3 regions of the Microbispora sp. NPDC049633 genome follow, and region 2 is predicted to be linked to each of the others. Evidence: riboswitches for the same ligand, from Rfam matches in the RefSeq annotation. Region 2 holds a riboswitch; each other region holds the start of a gene.

Region 1 (3,265 bases), on a different contig from region 2:
GAACCCGGCCACCGCGAGCCCGGCGGCCCGACGTCCCGTCAGCCACTCAAGGCCGCCCTCGGCGTACCGGATCCCGACCTGGTGGACCGCCAGCCAGACGAACGCCACGTTGAGGTAGCCGGCGGCCTCCAGACCGGAGAACCGGACCACGTCCATCAGCACCGCGCCGCCCGCCAGCACCGGCAGGGCCACTCCGGCCCGCACCCGCAGCAGGTGCGGCGTGGCCACCACGGCCAGCAGGTAGACCGCGAGGAACCAGAGCAGCTGGCCGACCGTCCGCGCGGCCACCTCCACCGGCTGCGCGGGCATGCCGAGGGCCTCCAGGAGGTGGGGGAGCGGCAGCCACAGGACCGCGAGCGGCACCACCGGCCAGGCCAGGCGGCGCACCCGCCGCGCCGTCCACTCCCGGGCCGTCCCGCCCCGGCGGGCGGCGGACCCGAAGCTGATCGCGTTGGCCGCGCCCCCGGCGAAGAAGACCAGCGGCATGACCTGCGAGATCCAGGTGACGTACGGCACCGCCGCCAGGGCGTTGCCCGTGGTCAGCCGTCCCTGGGCGTACGACAGGACCGGCATCGTCCAGTGCTGGACGACCACGAGGACCATCCCGAAGACGCGCAGGACGTCGATGAAGCGGTCCCGTGGCGCGGGCGCGGCCGGGGCCCTTTCCGGAGCGGGGGGAAGCATGGTCAGGGACATGGGGGACGCCTTCGCTGTGTCGGCCGGCGGACTGGTGCGCCTGCGGGCGGTGGGGGCTCGAAGCCGCGGTGGTCGCGGTGGTCGCGGTGGTCGCTGGCTCGGGGGCCCGGGCCTCGCGAGCGGTTCAAGCGTCCCGCCGCGGCCCCGGCCGGCACAGCGACGCGGTCCCTACTTCCGATCTTGGGTGGCCCCTACCGCGATGGTGGGGCCTGCCCTACCATCCCCGCGTACGCCCAGGCAGGAGCCCCGGCCGTCCATGCGCGGACGGGCCGGGGGCGGACGCCGGACAGGGGATTGGTACCGTTGCGTCCGACGCGCGCCGCGTAGCGAAGTCCGGTGAGAATCCGGCGCTGTCCCGCAACTGTGGTTCCCCGCCCCCGGGGACGAGCCAGGTCGCCTGCGCTGCGCGCCGACGCCATCGACCCTCGTGGAAAAGGGTGATCCGTCGCTTCCAGCGGGTCCCTCGATTCCCGGCATTCCCCCTGATGGAGGACCCTCGTGAGGCCCGTACGCACGGCCGTCGCGGGTGTGGTGCTGGGCGTGCTCGGACTGGCCGGCTGCGGTCAGACCGACGGCGCCGCCACGTCCGCGGACCCCGCCCCCGCAGTCTCGAACACCGCCGCCTCGACCACCGCCGCCTCGACCACCGGCGCCTCGACCACCGGCGCCTCGACCACCGGGGGGCAGGGCGCCTTCCCCGTCACCGTGCAGGCCGGAAACGGCGCGGTGACCATCTCCAAGCGCCCCGAGCACATCGTGTCGCTCTCGCCCACGGCCACCGAGATCCTTTTCGCGATCGGCGCGGGCGCGCAGGTGTCGGCGGTGGACGACCAGTCGAACTACCCGCCGGAGGCGCCGAAGACCTCGCTGTCGGGGTTCAAGCCCAACGTCGAGGCGATCGTGGCCGCCAAGCCCGACCTCGTCGTGCTCGCCAACGACCTGGAAGGCGTCGTGGCCGGTCTGGGGAAGGTCGGCGTGCCGGTGCTGCTCGAACCCGCCGCGACCAAGCTGGACGACACCTACGACCAGATCAGGGACCTCGGCGCGGCCACCGGCAACACGGCCAAGGCCGAGGAGGTGGCGAACGGCGTCAAGCAGAAGATCGACGCCCTCGCGGCGGCGGCGCCGAAGGGCAAGAGCCTGACGTACTACCACGAGCTGGACAGCACGCCCTACGCGGCGACGTCGAGCACCTTCATCGGGCAGGTCTACAACCTTTTCGGGCTGAAGAACATCGCCGACGAGGCGCCCGACGCGGCGGGCGGATACCCCAAGCTGTCGGCGGAGTTCATCGCCAAGGCCGACCCCGACCTGATCTTCCTGGGTGACACCAAGTGCTGCGGCCAGAACGCCGCCACGCTGGCCAAGCGGCCCGGCTGGTCCGGCCTGTCCGCGGTGAAGAAGGGCCGCGTGGTGGAGCTGGACGACGACATCGCCTCCCGCTGGGGACCGCGGGTCGCCGATCTCGCCCAGGCCGTCGGCGACGCCGTGCAGAAGGCGGCGAGCTGAGCCCGTGAACGCGTGGCCGGTGAATGCGTGGTGACGCCGTGACCCCGGCCCGGCGCTGGCGGGCGCTGCTCGTCGCGTCCGCCGTGCTGGCGGCCAGCCTCGCCGCCGGCCTGGCGGTGGGCGCGGCGGGCATCTCGCCGCGCGCCATCGGACTGGCGCTGCTCGACCGGCTGCCGCTGGTGTCCCTGCACTCGGGGCTCGCGCAGGTCGAAGAGAACCTGCTGTTCCAGCTCCGGGTGCCCCGGGTGCTGCTCGCCGCCGTCGTCGGCGGGCTGCTGGCCATGGCGGGAGCGGGCTACCAGGGTGTGTTCCGCAACCCGCTGGCCGACCCGTACCTGCTCGGCGCGGCGTCCGGGGCCGGCCTCACGGTCACGCTCGTCGTGGTCTTCCTGGGCGGCGAGGCCGGGGTGACCGCGGTGCCGGTCGCCGCCTTCGCCGGGGCCGTCGGCGGGGTGTTCCTCGCGTACGCGCTGGGCCACACGGCGGGCCGGGGCGGCGGCACCGCGACCCTGGTGCTCGCCGGGGTCGCGGTCACCTCGTTCCTCACCGCGATCCAGACCTTCGTGCAGCAGCTCAAGGTGCAGGAACTGCCGCGGATCTACGCCTGGATCCTCGGCGACGTCGGCGGCGGCTGGGACCAGGTCCGCATGATCGCGCCGTACGCCGTGGTGTCGACCGTCGTCATGCTGCTGCACGGGCGGCTGCTCGACGTGCTGTCGGTCGGCGACGAGGAGGCGGTCAGCCTCGGCCTGCACGCGGCGCGCGTGCGATTCGCCGTGGTGCTGGCCGCCTCGCTCGCCACCGCGGCGGCGGTCGCGGTCAGCGGGCTGATCGCGTTCGTCGGGATCGTCGTGCCGCACGTGGTCAGGCGGCTCGCCGGCTGGTCGTACCGGATCGTGCTGCCGCTGTCGTTCCTCGGCGGCGCGGCGTTCCTCGTGCTCGCCGACACGATCGCCCGCACGGTGCTCGCGCCGGCCGAGCTGCCGATCGGGGTGGTGACGGCGTTCGTCGGCGCGCCCTTCTTCGTCACCGTCCTGCGCGTGACCCGGCGGGTGGAGAC
Region 2 (3,265 bases):
GCAGCAGCGTGCCGGACAGCGTCTCGGTGACCGTGCACCGGGGGCAGCCGGACCGCACGGCGGCGGAGGTCCCGGCGACCGACGCCGCGAACGACCGCAGCCGGTCGGGGGAGAGCCGGCGCAGGTCGGGTTCGGCGAGCCAGCGGGCCGAGACTCCGGTCCCGAAGCGGCCGAGGAAGGTGCCCTCCGGCACGACCAGGGGTCCGTGGGAGGTGAAGTCGCCGGTCTGCGTGCCGTAACGCAGCAGGGTCTCCCCCTTCCAGCGCGGGTCGTCGGGGTCGCGGAGCCGGAAGACGCCGGTGACGTGCACGCGGACCGGCTCTCCGTCCAGGCGTCCGACGACGGTGAACTCGTCGCCGGCCGACACTCCCATCGCCCGGGCGGCCTGCTCCGAGAGCGCCGCCGCCGTCTCTTCCGTGGGCCAGCGCCCGCTCACCAGGTCCGCCTGGCCGTCCAGTCCCTCGTACGCGGTGAACCGGGTCAGGACGGGCTGACCGCCGCGATCCTGTCCCTCAATGGTGTAGGAGGCGGACTCGACGCGTACGGTGACCCGTACGGGCACCTCTTGGTGGGCGTGGGCGACCCCCGCGCGGACGGCCCGGTCGATCGCGGCGAAGTCCCCGGACGTGACCGAGGAGGTGACGACCGTGGCGGTGGCGGCGAGCGGCGCCGTCTCCAGGGCCCGCCGGACACCCGCCTGGGTCGCCGACCCCGCGTGCAGCAGCAGAGCCGAGATCGCCGTGGTGGCGAGCAGGATGGAGCCGAACGCGGCGGCCAGCAGGAGGGGCTCGGCCAGCACGCGCCGGAGCATCCCGACCACGCTCATCACGGCATCATGACAAGCATGATCGGGAAGCGCCACCGTTATGTTCGTCGTGCGGCGCACCTAGCGTTCCCGCTAGATCAGACAGACCACGCTTGCGGGACATCCGGCACAAAGGTGTATGTTGACCACCGCAAGCGACGGACGCGGAGGAAGCCGGTGTGAATCCGGCGCGGTCCCGCCACTGTCACCGGGGAGCGACCCTCACCCACGCCACTGCCCACCACGGGCGGGAAGGCTGAGGGGAGCGCCGATCCGGGAGCCAGGATACTCCGGCCGTCGGACCTTCTACCGGGGGCGCGGACACCCCCAGGGGGGACATGCCATGGCCCGGACAGGCCTGCGCAGACGCGCCTCGCTGCCGGTATCGCGCTCCGTCACCTGACGTGCCCGCCGGTGGCGGCCTGCTCGTGGCGGGCACGACCTCCGATGCCGGAAAGAGCGTCCTGGTGGCCGGCCTGTGCCGGTGGCTGGCCCGGCGCGGCGTACGGGTCGCGCCGTTCAAGGCGCAGAACATGGCGCTCAACTCCATGGTCACCGCCGACGGCGGCGAGATCGGGCGGGCCCAGGCGATGCAGGCCGCGGCGGCCCGCGTCGAGCCCGAGGCCGCGATGAACCCCGTGCTCATCAAACCGGCCGGGGAGCGGCACTCCCACGTCGTCGTGCTCGGCCGGGCGCACGCCGACGTGGACGCCCTGTCCTACCGCGACCACAAGATGCGCCTGCTCGACGTCGCCCTCGACGCGCTGGACGGCCTGCGCCGCCGCTACGACGTGGTGATCTGCGAGGGCGCGGGCAGCCCGGCCGAGGTCAACCTGCGCGACCGCGACATCGCCAACATGGGCCTGGCCCGCGCCGCCGGCCTGCCCGCGCTGGTCGTCGGCGACATCGACAGGGGCGGCGTGCTCGCGCACTTCGCCGGCACCCTCGCCGTGCTCGACCGGCACGACCAGCGGCACATCGTCGGCTTCGTGGTCAACAAGTTCCGGGGCGACCTCGCGCTGCTGCGGCCGGGGCTCGACTGGCTGGCGGAGGCGACGGGCCGTCCGTGTCTCGGCGTGCTGCCGTGGCGGTCCGGGCTCTGGCTCGACGTGGAGGACTCCCTCGACCTCGACAGCCGTCCCGGCCTGATCACCCCGCCGGTCGGGCGTGAGGTCCTGCGCGTGGCCCTCGTACGGCTGCCGCGGATGTCCAACGTCACCGACGCCGACGCGCTGGCCGCCGAACCGGGGGTGAGCGTGCGCCTGGTCACCGCCCCCGCCGAGCTCTCCGACGCCGACCTCGTCGTGCTGCCCGGCACCCGCGCCACCGTCGGCGACCTCGCCTGGCTGCGCGAGCGCGGCCTGGACGAGGCGCTGCGCCGCCGCGCCGCCGAGGGCGGCCCGGTGCTAGGGATCTGCGGCGGATTCCAGATGCTCGGCACGGTCATCGACGACGACGTGGAGAGCCGGGCGGGCCGCGTGCCCGGTCTCGGCCTGCTGCCCGCCCGCACGGCGTACGCGCCGGACAAGGTGCTCACGCTCGCGAAGGGCGAGTGGCGGGGCCACGAGGTGACCGGCTACCGGATCCACCACGGCCGGGTGACCCCCGACGGAGGCGAGCCTTTCCTCGACGGCTGCCGCGCTGGCGCGGTGTGGGGCACGACCTGGCACGGCCTGTTCGAGCGGGACGGCTTCCGCCGGGCCTTCCTCACCGAGGTCGCCGCCGTCGCGGGCCGGGCCTGGCTGCCGGGGACCGGCGCGTTCGCCGCGCACCGGGAGGCCCGTCTCGACGCGCTGGGCGACCTCGTCGAGGAGCACCTGGACACCGAGGCCGTGTGGCGGCTCATCGAGCGCGGCCTGCCCACCGGCCTGCCCACCGCCGAGATCACGTTGCGGGAGGACCGCCCATGACGATGCCGCCGACGATGCCGCCGACGATGCTGCTGCTGCTGTCCACCGCCGACACCGAGCTGCTCGCCGCCACCCGCGGCGGGGCCGGCTGGCGGGTCGCCAACCCCGCGCGTACGGCCCCCGAGGACGTGCCCGCCCTCGTGGACGGTGTGGACGCCGTCGTCGTCCGGCTGCTCGGGGGCAGGCGCTCCTGGCCCGAGGGGCTCGACGCCGTGCTGGCCGCCGGGCTGCCCACGGTCGTGCTCGGCGGCGAGCAGGCCCCGGACGCCGCGCTGATGGCGATGTCCACCGTGCCGTCGGGGGTCGCGGCCCAGGCGCTCGCCTATCTGGCCGAGGGCGGCCCGGACAACCTGGCGGAGCTGCGGCGCTTCCTGTCCGACACGCTCCTGCTGACCGGCGAGGGCTTCGCGCCGCCCCGGGCCACCCCCGAATACGGCGTGCGGCGCGGCCGGGAGCGCCGGGAGGGCCGCCCGCTGGTCGGCGTGATCTACTACCGGGCGCACGAGCTGTCGGGCAACACGGCGTTCGTCGACGCGCTGTGCGACGCGGT
Region 3 (3,265 bases), on a different contig from region 2:
CGGCGGAACTCGGCCGGCGCGCGGGAGACACCGGGCGCCTTTCGCCAGGCGCGCGGCCGAAGTCAGCCGTCGGCCGGCTCGGAGAGTGACCGCCGTTTCCGCCAGGTGTCCGGCCGTCCGGCGTGGCCCCGCCCGCGCTCCCGCACCTCGGGGAGCACCGCCAGGGTGACCCGGAGCGCGCCGAGCAGGCGGGGAGCCGGTGCCGTGACGGGGGCGCCGTCGCCGCCGGGCTCGCCGCGTTCGCGCGGGCTCACGACGGGACCTTCCGGTTGACGTAGGCGACCCGCCAGCCGTCCCGCGTGGCGAGCAACTCGGTGACCGACAGCGGCGCGAGATCGAAGAGGGCGGCGCCCGGCGGATCGAGCCCCAGCGCATGACCGATCGCCGCCCGGATCGTGCCCGCGTCGCACACGGCGACGACCCCCGGCTCCGCGCGCATCAGGTCGAGCCAGCCGGCGACCCGCGCGGCGTGCGCGCTCAGGCTCTCGCCGCCGTGCGGAACCACGTGGGGGTCGGTCAGCCAGCTCACCAAGGCGTCCGGCTCCTCCCGCGCGACCTGCTCGTACGGCAGACCGCGCCACCGGCCGACGTCCGCCTCGGCGAGCGCCGGCGCCACCCGCGCCCGCAGGCCGATGGCGGCGGCGGTCTGGCGCGCGGCGACGGCGGGACCGGCCCACCCGGCCGAGCCCGCCGTCAGCGGAGCCAGGGCGGCGGCCCTGGCCAGGCTCGCCGGGTCGGCGTCGCGATCGGTCAGGGGAAACCGGGCGGCCCGCATCTCCGGCGTGGTGGCGTGCCGGACGAGCAGCACCGTGCCCGGCTCAGCTCTGCGTGGCGGCGGTGGCCGGGACGGCCCGCGCGCGTCCCGCCGCCCGGTCGCTCACCCACCCGAACAGCACCCCGAAGGCCGTCCAGAAGACCAGCTGAGTCCCCAGCGACGCGAGCCTGAACTGCCACAGCAAGGTGGCGGGGAAGCCCTCGGGCACCTCGTCGACGGTGGGCAGCAGAATCCAGGCGGCTACCACCGGGACCAGGAACGCCAGCGCCGCCGCGGTCCACCGCGCCCAGGGCCCCGCGGTGACTCTGCGCGCGGTCGCCACCGCGATCACCGCCGCGGCGAGCCCGACGAGGACCATCACCAGGTAGAGCACGGTGCGGCTGTTGATTGTCTCCGGGTCTCCGACGGCCGGCGGGTTCGCCGGATATTTCACGAACGGCACCAGAATCATCGCCACGAACGCCGTCCCGGCGGCGGCGAGCGCCAGCCCGCCCTCCGACCGAGGGCCGATCCGCCCGCGCAGCGCGGCGTACGCGAGGGCGAAGATCCCTCCCACCGCGAGCCCGTACAGGCCGGTGGCGAGGAACAATCCGGCCTTCTGCACCGGTCTACCGACCAGTTCCTCCTCGCCGTGGTCGTGACCGTGACCGTGCGCGGCGTGGGCCTCCTCCAGCGCGATCGCGCTCTCGACCCGCGGCTCGCCGACGACGAAGGCGAAGCCGCCCGCGATGAATCCGGCCAGCAGGCCCAGAAGCAGGCCCCTGACCACCAGGGTGCGTACCACGCCCGCGCCTAGTGGCAGGGCACGCCGAGCAGATGACGCCCGTCGTGCATGAGCTCGTGCAGATAGGCACCGGTCTGCGAGATCGCCCCGTTGTCCATCAGGACCAGGTAGGCGATCAGCAGCAACACCGGCACGGTCAGCAGCCAGAGCCTCAGCCGAGGGATCGGGATGACAGAAGAAGTGGACATTCCACTCATACAGGCCTCCTCAGGGATGACGCGTCCCACCATGCGAGGTCACGAAGGCCCAAGCGACCTGGCTCCCGGGATGTGCGTCCCGGATACAGTGGCGCGTCCGCACCGGCATCTCACCGGATTTCCCTTGGACGATCGTGAAATCTACCGGAACGTATCCCTTCCTCCCGTTCGCGTCAACCCTCCACGGAGGTGCCTACCGGTCAGACCGCAGGACCCGGCCTCACCGGGCGTCGGGATCGCCGTCCCGGACGGTGGCGAGGTCGGCGAGCCCGGAGATGGTCAGGACGGGGCTCAGCAGGGGGTTGGCGATGAGGGTGATGCGGTCGGCGTGGGCGAACAGGACGCTCAGGCCCGCGCTGTCGAGGTATTCGACGAGGGTCAGGTCGAGGACGACGGGGCCCGGCGTGCGGTCGAGGGCGGCGGCGAGGGTGTCGGTGTTGCTCATGTCGATCTCACCGGCGACGGTCAGCAGGGCGGCGCCGTCAGGGCCATGGCCGGGGGTGAGGGTGAGCGGCGTGGTCATCAGGCGATCCTCATCTGCATGTCGACGGTGGTGCCGGACGGGCCAGGGGTGATGGTGACCTGCTGCATCATGGCGCGCATGAGGGCGACGCCGCGGCCGCGGTGGCTGTTCACCTCGGGTTGCGGGGACTTCCAGCGGCCGGTGTCGGCGACGGTGAGGCGCAGGTTGTCGACGGACGCCTCGGCCCGGATGCGGACGACGTCGCCCGGAGCGTGGCGATGGCCGTGCTCGATGGCGTTGGCGCACGCCTCACCGGCGGCGACCAGGACGTTCTGCACGATCTGGGCAGGCAGGTCGCACTGGCCGAGCCAGCTCCGCAACGCCTTGCGGACGGGCGCGAGCTGCGACGACTCGGCGGGGAACGTCATCTCCAGCGGGGCCGGGTGCCGGTAGAGCAGCAGAGCGACGTCGTCGTCGTAGCCGTCGGCGGGCGCCAGGCGGATCATCACCTGCGTGGCGAGGTCGTCGACCGCGACGTTCCTGCCGTCCTGTACGGCTCGGCTGGCCTGGTCGATGCCCGAATACAGCGAGCTGCGACGCCGTTCGACCAGGCCGTCCGTGTAGAGCATGAGCGTGGCACGCGCGGGGATGACCGCCTCGCCCTCCGGGCGCGTCGCGCCCGGGCGGACGGCGAGGGGGACGGAACGTCCGCCGTCGAGCAGGCCGGTGCTGCCGTCGGGGTGGGCGAGGATGCCGGGGGGATGTCCGGCGCTGGAGTACGACAGGTGCCCGGTCTCCGGGTCGAGGACGCCGCAGAAGACCGTGGTGCACCGGGCTCCGGGGACACCGGCGGCGAACTGGTCGAGGGCCATGAGCACGCGGGCCGGGCTGTCGTCCTGCAGGAGCAGCGCGCGGCAGGCGCTGCGCAGCTGTCCCATGACGGCCGCGGCCTCCACCCCGCGACCGACGCAGTCGCCGACGACGATGCCGATGCGTCCGCCGGGCAGGGCGATGGTGTCGTACCAGTCGCCGCCGACCTCCAGTGG

Evidence for each region. Region 2 has a riboswitch for cobalamin ahead of AB0J39_RS36705 (cobyric acid synthase). Riboswitches for the same ligand answer to the same signal wherever they lie in the genome.
Region 1: linked by a shared signal. The riboswitch ahead of AB0J39_RS36230 (ABC transporter substrate-binding protein) and the one ahead of AB0J39_RS36705 (cobyric acid synthase) in region 2 are both predicted to bind cobalamin.
Region 3: linked by a shared signal. The riboswitch ahead of AB0J39_RS00650 (CbtB-domain containing protein) and the one ahead of AB0J39_RS36705 (cobyric acid synthase) in region 2 are both predicted to bind cobalamin.

Annotation. Positions count from the first base shown of each region.
Region 1 is NZ_JBFAOO010000268.1:548-3,812, forward strand. It holds partial or broken gene AB0J39_RS36225 (acyltransferase) at 1-696, opposite strand, end outside; cobalamin riboswitch at 980-1,116, shown strand; gene AB0J39_RS36230 (ABC transporter substrate-binding protein) at 1,195-2,205, shown strand; gene AB0J39_RS36235 (iron ABC transporter permease) at 2,229-3,265, shown strand, end outside.
Region 2 is NZ_JBFAOO010000281.1:2,927-6,191, forward strand. It holds gene AB0J39_RS36700 (FtsX-like permease family protein) at 1-826, opposite strand, end outside; cobalamin riboswitch at 973-1,096, shown strand; gene AB0J39_RS36705 (cobyric acid synthase) at 1,210-2,715, shown strand; partial or broken gene AB0J39_RS36710 (cobaltochelatase subunit CobN) at 2,742-3,265, shown strand, end outside.
Region 3 is NZ_JBFAOO010000001.1:129,506-132,770, reverse strand. It holds gene AB0J39_RS00665 (hypothetical protein) at 63-254, opposite strand; gene AB0J39_RS00660 (histidine phosphatase family protein) at 251-808, opposite strand; gene AB0J39_RS00655 (CbtA family protein) at 819-1,559, opposite strand; gene AB0J39_RS00650 (CbtB-domain containing protein) at 1,568-1,756, opposite strand; cobalamin riboswitch at 1,791-1,920, opposite strand; gene AB0J39_RS00645 (STAS domain-containing protein) at 1,977-2,279, opposite strand; gene AB0J39_RS00640 (SpoIIE family protein phosphatase) at 2,279-3,265, opposite strand, start outside.